DNA from 3 places in the Niveispirillum sp. genome. Region 1 is predicted to be linked to each of the others. Evidence: riboswitches for the same ligand, from Rfam matches in the RefSeq annotation. Region 1 holds a riboswitch; each other region holds the start of a gene.
The links. A riboswitch is a leader RNA that binds a small molecule or an ion and turns the genes downstream of it on or off. The one in region 1 is predicted to bind thiamine pyrophosphate.
Positions count from the first base shown of each region.

Region 2: another riboswitch for thiamine pyrophosphate. It lies ahead of thiO (glycine oxidase ThiO); the one in region 1 lies ahead of ACT6Q8_RS08950 (ABC transporter ATP-binding protein).
Region 3: another riboswitch for thiamine pyrophosphate. It lies ahead of thiC (phosphomethylpyrimidine synthase ThiC); the one in region 1 lies ahead of ACT6Q8_RS08950 (ABC transporter ATP-binding protein).

Region 1 covers NZ_JBQVOH010000002.1:831,549-835,867, forward strand. Annotated here, with positions in the region: gene ACT6Q8_RS08935 (TylF/MycF family methyltransferase) at 1-360, opposite strand, end outside; gene ACT6Q8_RS08940 (ABC transporter substrate-binding protein) at 454-1,404, opposite strand; gene ACT6Q8_RS08945 (ABC transporter permease) at 1,410-2,180, opposite strand; gene ACT6Q8_RS08950 (ABC transporter ATP-binding protein) at 2,177-2,947, opposite strand; TPP riboswitch at 2,940-3,044, opposite strand; gene ACT6Q8_RS08955 (nuclear transport factor 2 family protein) at 3,177-3,677, shown strand; gene ACT6Q8_RS08960 (acetoin utilization protein AcuC) at 3,727-4,319, shown strand, end outside.
Region 2 covers NZ_JBQVOH010000013.1:34,491-38,809, reverse strand. Annotated here, with positions in the region: gene ACT6Q8_RS22755 (COX15/CtaA family protein) at 1-670, opposite strand, end outside; gene ACT6Q8_RS22750 (thiamine phosphate synthase) at 729-1,349, opposite strand; gene fmt (methionyl-tRNA formyltransferase) at 1,346-2,272, opposite strand; gene def (peptide deformylase) at 2,419-2,916, opposite strand; TPP riboswitch at 3,071-3,176, shown strand; gene thiO (glycine oxidase ThiO) at 3,169-4,317, shown strand.
Region 3 covers NZ_JBQVOH010000001.1:246,788-251,106, forward strand. Annotated here, with positions in the region: gene hflC (protease modulator HflC) at 1-421, shown strand, start outside; gene ACT6Q8_RS01165 (DUF2065 domain-containing protein) at 483-668, shown strand; gene ACT6Q8_RS01170 (DegQ family serine endoprotease) at 991-2,529, shown strand; TPP riboswitch at 2,656-2,785, shown strand; gene thiC (phosphomethylpyrimidine synthase ThiC) at 2,851-4,319, shown strand, end outside.

The DNA of each region.
Region 1 (4,319 bases):
ATTGATGGGCGGCAGCCCTTCGAAACTGTCAGCCACCCAGACGGTGCGGTCGGTCACATTCAGGGCGGCCAGGATGGCGCGCATGAAAATGCAGGCACCACCGCGCCACACACCCGTTTCGATCAGGTCGCCGGGGATATTCTCCCGCACCACATGGACGACGGCGTCGCGCAGATTATTCATCCGCTTCTCGCCGATCATCGTATGGGCCTTCAGGGGCCAATCATGGCCCACCTCACGGTGGAACCGGCTGAAGGGCTGACCATAGGGGCCGCAGCCGGGGTCCTCATAGATCAATCCCGTCAGACACTTCTTCATCAGCTCGATGTAAAGAAGGCGGGGATCGGTCTGCACCATCATGGAACCTCGAGGCTGGGGCGGCGGCCGGAACGGCAGGACAGGGCCCTGCACCATGTCTGCTTGTTCCGGCCTGATCCTGTCAAGCGGACCGGTTCACTTTACCTCAACCGCGTAGGTGGCGACGTCCGGCGTGGTCTTAATCAGGCCGCGCGCCTTCAGGAACTGCGCGAAACGCTCATACCGGGCATTGTCCAGCGCGCGGGGGCTGTGGGCGAAGCGGGCGATGCTGTCCTTCCATGCGCGCTTGTTCAGCTCCGTATCCAAATCCTTGCGGCCCTTGATGAACAGGCCCCAGGCCTCGTCCGGATGGTTGATCAGGAACTGGGTGCCGCGTTCCACGGCGTTCAGGAAACGACCGATGCGTGGGTCGTTCACCTTGTTCTTAGCAGTAATGAAGACCAGCTCGTCATAGGCGGGCACGCCTTCTTCTTCGGGGAAGAAGGCCCGGCCTTCCTTCTTTTCAATCGCCATCTGGTTCAGTTCGAAATTGCGGTAGCCGCCGACAATGGCATCCACCTGACCCGCGAACAGGGCCGGCGACAGGGAGAAATTCACGTTGATCAGGGTGATGTCTTTCAGCGACAGGCCGTGCTTTTCCAGCATGGCGCCCAGCAGCGCATCCTCGAACCCGCCGACGGAGAAGCCGACCTTCTTGCCCTTCAGATCCTTGATGGACTTGATCGGCCCGTCTTTCAGCACGATGACGGTGTTGAGCGGCGTGGCGACCAGGGTGCCGACGCGGACCACCGGCAGACCGGCATCGACCTGCAAATGCAGCTGCGGCTGATAGGAGACGGCGATATCGCCCTGGCCGGCGGCGACCAGACGCGGCGGGTCGTTGGGATCGGCGGGCGCGATCATCTCCACCGCCAGGCCTTCATCCTTGAAGTAGCCCTTTTCCTGCGCGACATAGAGCGGGCCATGGTCCGGGTTTACGAACCAGTCCAGCAGCACCGTCATCTTGTCCTGCGCCAGGGCGGGCAGGGTGCCTGCCGCACTGGCCGTCATGGCGGCGGCCACGGCCACCGCGCGCATCCAACGCATCTTCATCATCTCTCTTCCTTGCTCATCACGCTGTCAGGCAGCCAGGGCAATACCCGGCGAACGGTAAGATCGACCAGCAGCCACAGGCCGACGGCCAGCAGCGCCAGAATGAGAAGGGCGGCGAAGGTCAGGTCGGTCTGCACCCGCGCGGTGGCGTGCAGCATCAGATAGCCCAAACCCTCCGACGCCCCGACCCATTCCCCTACCACCGCCCCGATGGGGGCCACGGCGGCGGCCATGCGCAGGCCGGAGCCCAGGGCCGGCAATGCCGCCGGCATGCGGATATGGCGCAATACCGCCCAGGGGCTGGCCCCCATGGTGCGGGCCAGATCAAGCCAGCCGGGGTCGGTGCGGCGCAGCCCGTCAAAGAAGCTGGCCGTGACGGGAAAGAAGATGATCAGGGTGGCCATCGCCACCTTGGACGCCATGCCATAGCCCAGCCACAGCACCAGCAGCGGCGCGATGGCAAAGACCGGCACCGCCTGACTGGCCAGCAGCAGCGGCAGCAGCCAGCGCCGGGCCGCGGCGGATGCCGTCAGGGCCAGCGCCGCCAGCCCGCCGCAGACCGTGCCCAGGATCAGGCCCAGCACGATTTCCAGCAGCGTGTATCCCGCATGTTCGGCCAGCAGCGCCCAGTCATCGACCAGACGCAGCGCCACCCGTTCCGGCCCCGGAAGGATGAAGTGCGGCAGGTCCGCCAGCCGCACCAGCAGTGCCCAGGCCAGGATCAGCCCCGCAAATGTCACGATACCGCGTAGGAAACCGCCGGCCTTCATACCGCCGTCTCCCCGCCGCGCAGGCGTGACAGCAATTCACCCTGCTGCGTCAGCAACGCGTGTTGATCCGGCGGGCGCGGCGTGTCGCCAGCCGGGGTCAGCGGTGTGGACAGCCGTGCCGGGCTGCCGGTCAACACCAGGACCTGATGACCCAAGCGCAACGCCTCCATCGGGTCATGCGTCACCATGATGACGGTACGGCCGCACAGAAGCCGCGCCGCCAGATCCTGCATATCCAGCCGGGTGATGGCGTCCAGCGCTGAAAAAGGCTCATCCATCAGGACGATGGGCCGGTCCTCGAACAGGGTGCGGGCCAGGGCCGCGCGTTGCCGCATGCCACCCGACAGGGCATCGGGGCGGTCGCCCGCGCGGTCCCCCAGGCCGACATTGTTCAGCAGGGCCATGGCCCGCGCCCGCTCCGTGGCGCCGACCCGGCCCCCGCGCAGCTTGACGCCCAGCGTCACATTCTCCAGCACGCTGGCCCAGGGCAGCAGCAGATCCTGCTGCCCCATCCAGGCGATGCGACCGGACAGCGGTTTGCCATCATCGGCGGTGACGCTACCCGTACCGGCCAAAAGCCCGGCGATCAGGCGCAGCAGGCTGGACTTGCCAACCCCGCTGGCACCCAGCAGGCAGGTGGTCATGCCCCCCGGTGCCTGCATCGACAGCGCGCTGAACAACAGACGCCCGCCAAAGCCGATGGCGGCGTCGCAAACCTGGATGGCGGGGGCGGGCAGGGCCGCAGCAGGCCCCGGAACATCATTCATGGATCACTGTCCCTACGCCGGTATCAGCCGGATCAGGTTCCAGGGGTCGTCCCGTACAGGACCTCTCAGCCGACCATCGGCTCCCCCCAGTGAGGTGGGTTGGTTATGGCAAAGCACCGCGGGGGCCGCAAGGAAATGATTGGAACCCTGACGATCCCCCTGGTCGGCCCTTGGCCGTGCGAACCGGATGCGGTTGAGTGAAGGTCCATCGATTGTGGAGACCGTTCCGATGCACCGCACCTTGCTGATAGCCGCCATGCTTGCGGGCCTGTCATTTCCGGCTTCGGCGGCATCCTTGCCCGAAGGTGCGGCCCTGCGCGCGACCATTGAAAAGGTCGATGCCGAATTCTTCGACCTGTTCTTTGAGAAATGCGACCCCGCGCGGGCCGCCGCCTTGCTGACCGCCGATTTCGAGATGTATCACGACAAGGACGGGGAAGTCGCACGCTCGGGCGCCGACATGGTCAAGCTCTACACCAAACAGTGTGAGGGGCGTAAGGCGCCCGACGCCTGGCGGTCGCGGCGCGAACTGGTGGCGGGCAGCATGACCCTGCACCCGATTGCCGGCGTCGGTGTGTTCCAGCAAGGCGAGCATGTCTTCTATGAGCGGCAAGGAAATGGGCCGGAAAAGCTGGTGGGAAGGGCCAAGTTCAGCCAGTTCTGGCGACTAGAGGCCGACGGCTGGAAACTGGCGCGGGTCTTTTCGTACGACCATGAGGCCGTGAAATAATATTCCGCCTCTTGTGCCATGCGGCGGCGCAACATAAGTTGCATTCATCATGCCCGACAGCGCCGCCCCGCTCCTCTCATCCGTCGCCACGCTACGCCCGCTTTATCTGGGCGGTGAAATCTATCGCCATTCCAGTTACGGCAAGAAACACCCGCTTTCCATTCCGCGCGTGTCGGTGGCAACCGATCTGGCCCGCGCCATGGGCTGGCTGGATGATGCCGTCTATCTCGACAGCCCGATGGCGACGGCAGAACAACTGGCCCGTTTCCATGACCGCGACTATATCGCGGCGGTGCAGCGGGCAGAGCGGGACCAGAAGGTCGATCTGGATACGGCCCTGCGCTATGCGCTGGGCAAGCTGGAAAATCCCGTCTTCCCGGAAATGTATCGCCGTCCCGCCATCGCCGCCGGTGCCGCCATCCTGGCAGCAGATCTGGTGCGGGACGGGGGTGTCGTGCATTCCCCGGCCAGCGGCACGCACCATGCCCGCCCGGCCCGCGCCAGCGGCTTCTGCTTCTTCAATGCGCCTGTCCTGGGCATCATGGCGCTGCTGGATCAGGGGCTGGACCGCATCCTCTATGTCGATCTCGACGCCCATCATGGCGATGGCGTGCAGGATGCCTTCCATGATGATGAACGCGT
Region 2 (4,319 bases), on a different contig from region 1:
AGCCGGCATCCAGCCCCGCCACAAAGGCCCCCCAGACGACCGTGATGGACACCAGCACCATGGCCGCCCAGCCATGGCGGCGCAGGCCGGCACGGTCAGGCCGGTGGGCGGCACCGGGATGGCGCAGGCCCAGGCCCGCCTGGATCAGCAAGGCGTAGAGGATCAGCGCCATCGACAGATGCATGGCCAGCCGGTAATGGCTGACATCGGTGCGCACCGACAGGCCCGATTGCACCATGAACCAGCCGATGAAGCCCTGCAGCCCGCCCAGCAGGAACAGGCCCACCAGTTTGGGCAGCATGGACCTTGTCACCATGCCCTTCACCGCGAACCAGACCAGCGGCACCGCGAAGACCACGCCAATCAGACGGCCCCACAGGCGGTGGAACCATTCCCAGAAGAAGATCTGCTTGAACTCATCCAGGCTCATGCCCCGGTTCAGGACCTGATATTCGGGGATCTGCTTGTATTTCTCGAACTCCACCAGCCACTGCGCCTCGTTCAGGGGCGGCAGGGTGCCCGTAATGGGCTTCCATTCGGTGATCGACAGGCCGCTTTCCGTCAGGCGGGTGATGGCGCCGATGATGGCCATGACAAAGACCATGCCGGCACAGGCCAGCAGCCAGTTGGCGACGGCGCGGTGGCCGGGTACGGTTTGGGCGGCGGTCATGACAGGCCGTTCGGTGAATGAAAAGATGCCGTGATATGGGGTCGATACGGCCCTTTGGTCAAATGCCGGGCTTGCGGCCCCGCGTCGCAGCCAGGGCGGACAGGATCGGCCCCGCCGATGCCGGATCGCGCATGATGGTTCCCATCACCGCGACGCCTGCCGCCCCGGCACCGATACAGGCCCCGGCATTCCCGCCATCAACCCCGCCCAGCGCCAGGGTGGGCAGGGGCAGCCCCGACAGGACCCCCAGCTCCAGGGCGGGGCCGTAGCCGGGCTTGGATGGGGTCAGGAAAATGGGGCTGAGCGTGGCGTAATCCGCCCCATCGCGCGCCGCCGCCGCCACACCATCCCGGTCATGGCAGGAGGTGCCGATCAGGGCATCCGGCCCCAGCAGGGCCCGTGCCGTGACGATATCCCCGCCATCCGGCAGATGCACCCCGTCGCACAGGCTGCCCAGCGCCATATCGCCATGGATGGTCAGCACGCCACCGACCTGCGCCAGGACAGGCCGCAGCCGCATCAGCAGGGCGGATTGATGGTCGCGCGGCAGGTCCTTTTCCCGGAGACTGACCCAGCGGCACCCAGCGGACACACAGGCGGCCACCACCGACGCCAGATCGCCGCCCGCCTGATGCCGGTCGGTGATCAGCAGCAGGGGCGGGTCGGGCAGCGGCCTCACGCCGTCAGCTTTCCGCCGATCTGGTGAGTATAGCCGCGCAGGAAGGCGGCACCATCCACCGGCCCCTTGCCCGGCCGCTGCACCCGGATCAGGCGCAGCGCCCCCTCGCCACAGGCCAGGGTGGGTCCGGCATCCAGCAGGGTGCCGGGTTCGCCCCCGCCATCGACCGCCTGTGCCTCCAGCACCTTCAGCTTCTCGCCATTGGCCAGATCGATCCAGGTGCCGGGCCAGGGGGTGAGGCCACGCACCTGCCGGTCCAGTTCGGAGGCGGGCCGGGTCAGGTCCAGCCGTCCCTCATCCTTAGACAGCTTGGCGGCATAGGTCACGCCCTCTGCCGGCTGCGGCACCGGGGGCAGGCTGCCATCGGCAATGCCGGGCAGGGCCTCAACCATCAGCCGCGCCCCCATGACGGCCAGCGCGTCATGCAGGTCGGCGGCATTCATCCGGGCCGTGATGGGCAGCGTGTCCTTCAACAGCATGGCGCCGGTATCCAGGCCGGCATCCATCTGCATGATGGTGACGCCCGTCTCCGCATCGCCGGCCAGGATCGACCGCTGGATGGGGGCCGCCCCGCGCCAGCGCGGCAGCAGGCTGGCATGGACATTGACACAGCCCAGGCGTGGCGCATCGAGAATGGCCTGCGGCAGGATCAGGCCATAGGCCGCAACGATGGCGCAATCCAGGTTGAGCGCTGCGAACTCCGCCTGCTCCTCCGCCTTGCGCAGGCTTTTGGGGGTGCGCACGGGAATGCCCAGGGCCTCGGCGCGGCGATGCACGGGGCTGGCCTGCAATTGCTGCCCTCGGCCTGCGGGACGCGGCGGCTGACTATAGACGCACACCACCTCATGCCCGGCGGCCACCAGCGCATCCAGGATGGAGACGGAAAAATCCGGCGTGCCCATGAAGGCGAGACGCAGCGGCATGGGGCACCTCCCCGGCGGAGAGTGGAAGGGAGCGTTTTACGGGCTTCCGTAAAACGCTTCGGCGGCGACCGCCGCCGCGCCGCACGTGCGGCGTGAAGCCAAGCCGCGGATGCGGCGCCGGCGATTGAGGAACGCGAACGCTCCCGTTACTTCTTCGCCTTGTTGTACTTGCGCAGCAGCATGTTGCGCTTCAGCGACGAGAGATGGTCGATAAACAGCACACCGTTCAGATGGTCGATCTCGTGCTGGATGCAGGTGGCCAGCAGGCCGTCAGCATCCATTTCCCGTTCTTCGCCACCCCGGTCGACATAGCGCACGCGCACCATCTTGGGCCGTGTCACCTCGGCATAGATCTCCGGGATGGACAGGCAGCCTTCCTGGGTGATGGCCTGTTCGTCAGAGGTCCAGATCAGTTCCGGGTTGACCATGGCCAGCGCGTCGCTGCGGTTTTCCGACACGTCCACGACGATGACCCGCTCAAGCAACCCGATCTGCGGGGCCGCCAGACCGATGCCCGGCGCCTTGTACATGGTCTCCAGCATATCATCCATCAGCCTCGCCACGCGGCCATCGACATTGGTCAAGGGCTTGCACTTCGCCTTCAGACGGGTGTCGGGGATGGTGAGGATGGGCAGCAGCGACATGGGTGCGGGGTCCGGGCAAAAAAAGGGCGGGACGGGACTGTCCTCATGGGGCAAATATGCCCAGTGCCGCCAATGGTCAAGCGCGATCCCGGCGGGGCGGAAATGATGCTGCGCGTTCCCTTGCATTCCGGACGTGACAGGCCCATGACATAGCGCATGGACCCTGGGGTGCCGCATGCATTATCGCCATGCGGCTGAGATCACACCCATCGAACCTGATCCGGGTCATGCCGGCGAAGGGAGAAGGCGGAAATGAGTTTGCTGCACAGACCTGACAGACCACGCGTCGCCATCATCGGCGGCGGCATCATCGGCATGGCCATCGGCTGGCGCCTGGCCCAGGGTGGAGCGTCGGTCGACATCTTCGACCGTGCCAGTGCCGGCCAGGGGGCGACGCGCGCAGCCGCCGGCATGCTGGCGGCGGGGGTGGAAGCGGAACCGGGCGAACAGCGCCTGTTGCCGCTGTGCCTGGAAAGCCAGGCTCGCTGGCCGGGCTTCGCGGCGGAGCTGGAGGCGCTGACCGGTATGCAAGTCGGCCTACGTACCGAAGGCACGCTGGTGGTGGCCAGCACGCGGGACGAGGTGGAACTGCTGCGGTCGAACTATGAGTTTCAGCGCGGGCTGGGCCTGGACCTCGTCTGGCTGTCAGGAGCGGCGGCCAAGGAGAAGGAGCCCTTCCTGAACCCGCGCACCGCGGCGGGCGTGTTCAGCGCCAAGGATGGGCAGGTCGATAACCGGCTGGCCGCGGCGGCCCTGCGCGTGGCCCTGGAACGCACGGGTGCCCGTCTGCATGAGGGGGTGGATGTCACGGGTCTGGATGTGCAGGGCGGTCGGGCGACGGGCGTGGTCTTGGGCGACCGTGTTGTGCCTGCCGATAGTGTCGTGCTGGCGGCGGGTGCCTGGTCGCGGCTTGTCCCCGGACAGGCCAGCCCGCCGCCGGTGCGCCCCGTGAAGGGGCAGATGATGTCGCTGGTCATGGACCCCGCCAACCCGCTGTTGTCGCATGTCGTCTGGGCGCCCAAATGCTATCTGGTGCCGCGCGCCGACGGCACCCTGATCATCGGGGCGACGACAGAGGAAAAGGGGTTCGATGCGCAGATGACGGCGGGCGGGGTTCTGGCCCTGCTGGATGCCGCCTGGCGCGCCCTGCCGGGGGTGGAAGAACTGCCCGTCAAGGAGATGTGGGTGGGCCACCGGCCCGGCTGCCGCGATGATGCGCCCATCCTGGGGCCGGCGGCGGGGTTGGAGGGGCTGGTACTGGCCACGGGCCATCACCGCAACGGCATCCTGCTGGCCCCCCTCACGGCGGACGCCATCGCCGATCTGGTCTTGACCGGGCGGGTCGATCCGCATATCGCCCCGTTCGGGGCTGGCCGTTTCGATGCGGCACGCGCCGCGTAAGG
Region 3 (4,319 bases), on a different contig from region 1:
GGAAGCCGCCCAGTTCGGGGTGGAGATCGTGGATGTCCGCATCCGCCGCGCCGACCTGCCCGAAGCCACCTCGCAGGCCGTTTATGAGCGTATGCGGTCGGAACGCGAGCGCGAGGCCAAGGAAGCCCGCGCGCAGGGTAGTGAACAGGCCCAGCAGATCCGTAGCCGGGCCGAGCGTGAACGCACCGTGATCCTGGCTGAAGCCCAGCGCGACAGCCAGGTGCTGCGCGGTGAGGGCGACAACCAGGCTATCCGTATCCTGGCCGAATCCGCGAACAAGAACCCGGAATTCTATGGGTTCTACCGGTCGCTGGATGCCTATAAGGCGGCGATGAAGGGCGATAACACGCAGATGGTCCTGTCACCGGACAGCGAGTTCTTCCGCTACTTCAACAGCACGGGCGGCGTGACCAAGCGGTGATGCTGCCTTGCGCGGGGCGGTTTTGACCGCCCCGCGCCCCCTCCTTTTCCGGACACCTCCCGTGACCGATTTCCTGACCGCACTGGCCCTGGTCTTTGTGATCGAGGGGCTTCTTTATGCCGTTGCGCCCAATTCCATGCGGGACATGGCCCAGCGCATTACCGGCATGGAGCCTGTCATGCTGCGCCGGATCGGCTTGGGTGCCGCCATCCTGGGCGTCGTGGCCTTGGCCGCGATCCGGGGCTAGAGCTGTTTTACGGTATACCGGAAACAGCTCCGGCAGCGACTGCTGCCGCGCCGCACGTGCGGCGTGAAGCCAAGCCAACGGACGTTGGCGCCGGCGCCTGAGGAAAACGAAAGGCTGTAGCGTGTTTCCAGACAACGGAAACACGCTACAAAGGTTCTGGTGCCGCTTTTCACACCCAAGACCATCCGCCTGTTACGAAGGAATGCTTCGCAAGGCGGTCTTTCACGCTATATTCGTTGGCTGTCGGTGCGCCCCTTTCGGGCCGGCGTGCCGATGCGTGCCCCGGGGTGTGGGCGCGGATGACCGGCCCCTGGAGATTGACGTGATCGACGCCTTCCGTTCCCGTTCCGCCCGCGCCACTGCCGGGGCCGTCGTCCGGGAAGGCCGCGTGGCCGGCCTCTTGTCGTTGCTGGCGGTGACCGCCGCCCTGATCTTCACCCCGCCGGCCCTGGCCCAGCGTGGCGCGCCCGACAGTTTCGCGCCGCTGGCCGAAAAGACGCTGCCGTCGGTGGTCAATATCTCGACCAGCCAGACGATCCAGAACAAGCAGGGTGGCCGCGGCGCCGTGCCCATGCCCGACTTCCCCCCCGGCTCGCCCATGGAAGAATTCTTCCGCGACTTCCTGGAACGCCAGCAGCAGGGCCAGGGCGCCCCGCGCAAGGCGCAGTCGCTGGGGTCGGGCTTCATCATCGACGCGTCGGGTTATATCGTCACCAACAACCACGTGATTGAAGGTGCCGACGAAATCACCGTCATCTTCCAGGATGCCGACCAGACCGAACTGAAGGCCAAGCTGATCGGCACCGACAAGGAGACCGATCTGGCCCTGCTGAAGGTTGAGACCAAGCAGAAGTTGACCGCCCTGAAATGGGGCGACAGCGATGTGCTGAAGGTCGGTGACTGGGTGGTGGCCATCGGTAATCCGTTCGGCCTGGGTGGCACCGTCACCGCCGGCATCGTGTCGGCCCGCGCCCGTGATATCGGTGCCGGTCGCTTTGACGATTTCATCCAGACCGACGCCGCCATCAACCAGGGCAATTCCGGTGGCCCGCTGGTCAATCTGGCCGGCGACGTGGTTGGCATCAATTCGGCCATCTACAGCCGTACGGGCGGTTCGGTCGGTATCGGCTTTGCCATCCCGTCCAGCATGGCCCGCACCGTGATTGAGGAAATCCGCAAGGCCGGCAAGGTGCGCCGTGGCTGGCTGGGCGTGCAGATACAGTCGGTGACCCCGGAAATCGCCGAAAGCATGGGGCTGGCCCATCACAAGGGTGCCCTGGTCGGCACCGTGACGGAGGGCAGCCCCGCCGCCGCCGCCGGTTTGAAGCCCGGCGACGTCATCCTGACCTTTGACGGCAAGGAGGTTGCCAACAACCGCACCCTGCCGCGCATGGTGGCCGGCACACCGGTGGGCACCAAGGTCAATGTCGGCATTTCCCGCAAGGGCACGCCGGTGAATGTGACCGTTGCCCTGGCCGAATTCCCCGAGGAACCCGCCGCCGCAGAAGAGGAGCAGCCCGAGGAGCAGCAGTCTGGCACCTCCGGTGCGCAGCAGCAGGTGGACGCGCTGGGCCTCACCGTTTCCGCCATCACCGCCGAACTGCGCAAGCAGTTCGAACTGGCTGAGGGCACCAAGGGCGTGGTCATCACCAAGGTGAATCCCAACGCCCCTGCCCAGTCGCGTCAGCTGCGCCCCGGCGACGTGGTGCTGGAGGTCAGTCAGCAACCGGTAACCACCCCCGCCGACGTGCAGGACCGCGTGGGCAAGGCCAAGACCGCCGGCCAGAAGGCCGTGCTGCTGCTGGTCGAACGCCGTGGTGAACAGACCTTCCTGGCCCTGTCGCTGGAGGGTGCACCGTAAGGATCACCGCATCGGCGGTAAATGGCATGGCCCCGGTCCACCTGTATGGGTGGGCCGGGGCTTTTCATTTGTTCGTCCCCTGAACCACCCGCCCTTGACACCCAACCCCATCATCCCGCACCTTCCCTCCCGTCCAAGGGGAACCCCGGCAAGGGGCTGAGACACCGCATGGACCGCCAGGATGGCGGCACCGGCGCGGGAACCCTTCGAACCTGATCCGGGTCGTACCGGCGTAGGGATGGAAGCATAGGGGCCCCGTTTGCCCCAACCGTGCCGCCTCACCGCACGCAAACCCGGATCTCCAACGCAAGGGAGGTCCAGATGCCAGATACCAACATTACCGATCCCGAATTCCGCGTGACCACCGGCCCGCTGCCCGCCAGCCGGAAGGTGCATGTGGCAGGGGAGCGTTTTCCCGATATCCGCGTGGCCATGCGCGAGATCGATCTATCGCCCAGCGCCAATGAGGCACCGGTGCGCGTCTATGATCCGTCCGGTCCCTATACCGACCCGTCCATCCGTACCGATATCCGTTCGGGCCTGCCCGAACTGCGCCGCGCCTGGGTGACCGCGCGCGGGGATGTGGAGGCGTATGGTGGCCGCGAGGTGAAACCGGAGGATAATGGTCTGCGCGAGGGGCAGGAAAGCCCCGTGCCGCTGTTTGACCGGGCATCCCGCACGCCGTTGCGCGCCAAGGCAGGGGCGAACGTGTCCCAGCTTCATTATGCCCGCAAAGGCATCATCACGCCGGAAATGGAATATGTCGCCATCCGCGAGAATCTGGGCCGGGCGAAGCTGGCGGAACAGGCCGCGCGCGATGGCGAGGATTTCGGGGCGTCGATCCCCGATTATGTGACCCCGGAATTTGTGCGGGACGAGATTGCGCGCGGTCGCGCCATCATCCCCAATAATATCAACCACCCGGAGACGGAGCCGATGATCATCGGCCGGAACTTCCTGGTGAAGATCAACGCCAATATCGGCAATTCGGCGGTGACCTCGTCCGTCGCGGATGAGGTGGACAAGCTGGTCTGGGCCATCCGTTGGGGCGCCGATACGGTGATGGACCTGTCCACGGGCCGCAATATCCACACGATCCGCGAATGGATCATCCGCAATTCGCCGGTCCCCATCGGCACCGTGCCCATCTATCAGGCGCTGGAAAAGGTGGGGGGCAAGGCGGAGGACCTGACCTGGGAACTGTTCCGCGATACCCTGATCGAACAGGCCGAACAGGGCGTGGATTATTTCACCATCCATGCCGGTGTGCGGCTGGCCCATATCCCGCTGACGGCCAAACGGGTGACGGGGATCGTCAGCCGGGGCGGCTCCATCATGGCGAAATGGTGCCTGGCCCATCACAAGGAGAACTTCCTCTACACGCATTTCGAGGAGATCTGCGAGATCATGAAGGCGTATGACATCGCCTTCTCGCTGGGTGACGGTTTGCGCCCCGGCAGCATTGCCGACGCCAATGACGCGGCTCAGTTCGCGGAGCTGGACACGCTGGGCGAACTGACCCAGATCGCCTGGAAGCATGATGTGCAGGTGATGATCGAGGGGCCGGGCCATGTGCCCATGCACAAGATCAAGGCCAATATGGACAAGCAGTTGAAGGTCTGTGGCGAGGCACCCTTCTACACGCTGGGGCCGCTGACCACCGATATCGCGCCGGGGTACGACCATATCACCAGCGGCATCGGGGCGGCCATGATCGGCTGGTTCGGCACGTCTATGCTCTGCTACGTCACGCCCAAGGAGCATCTGGGCCTGCCCGACCGTGACGATGT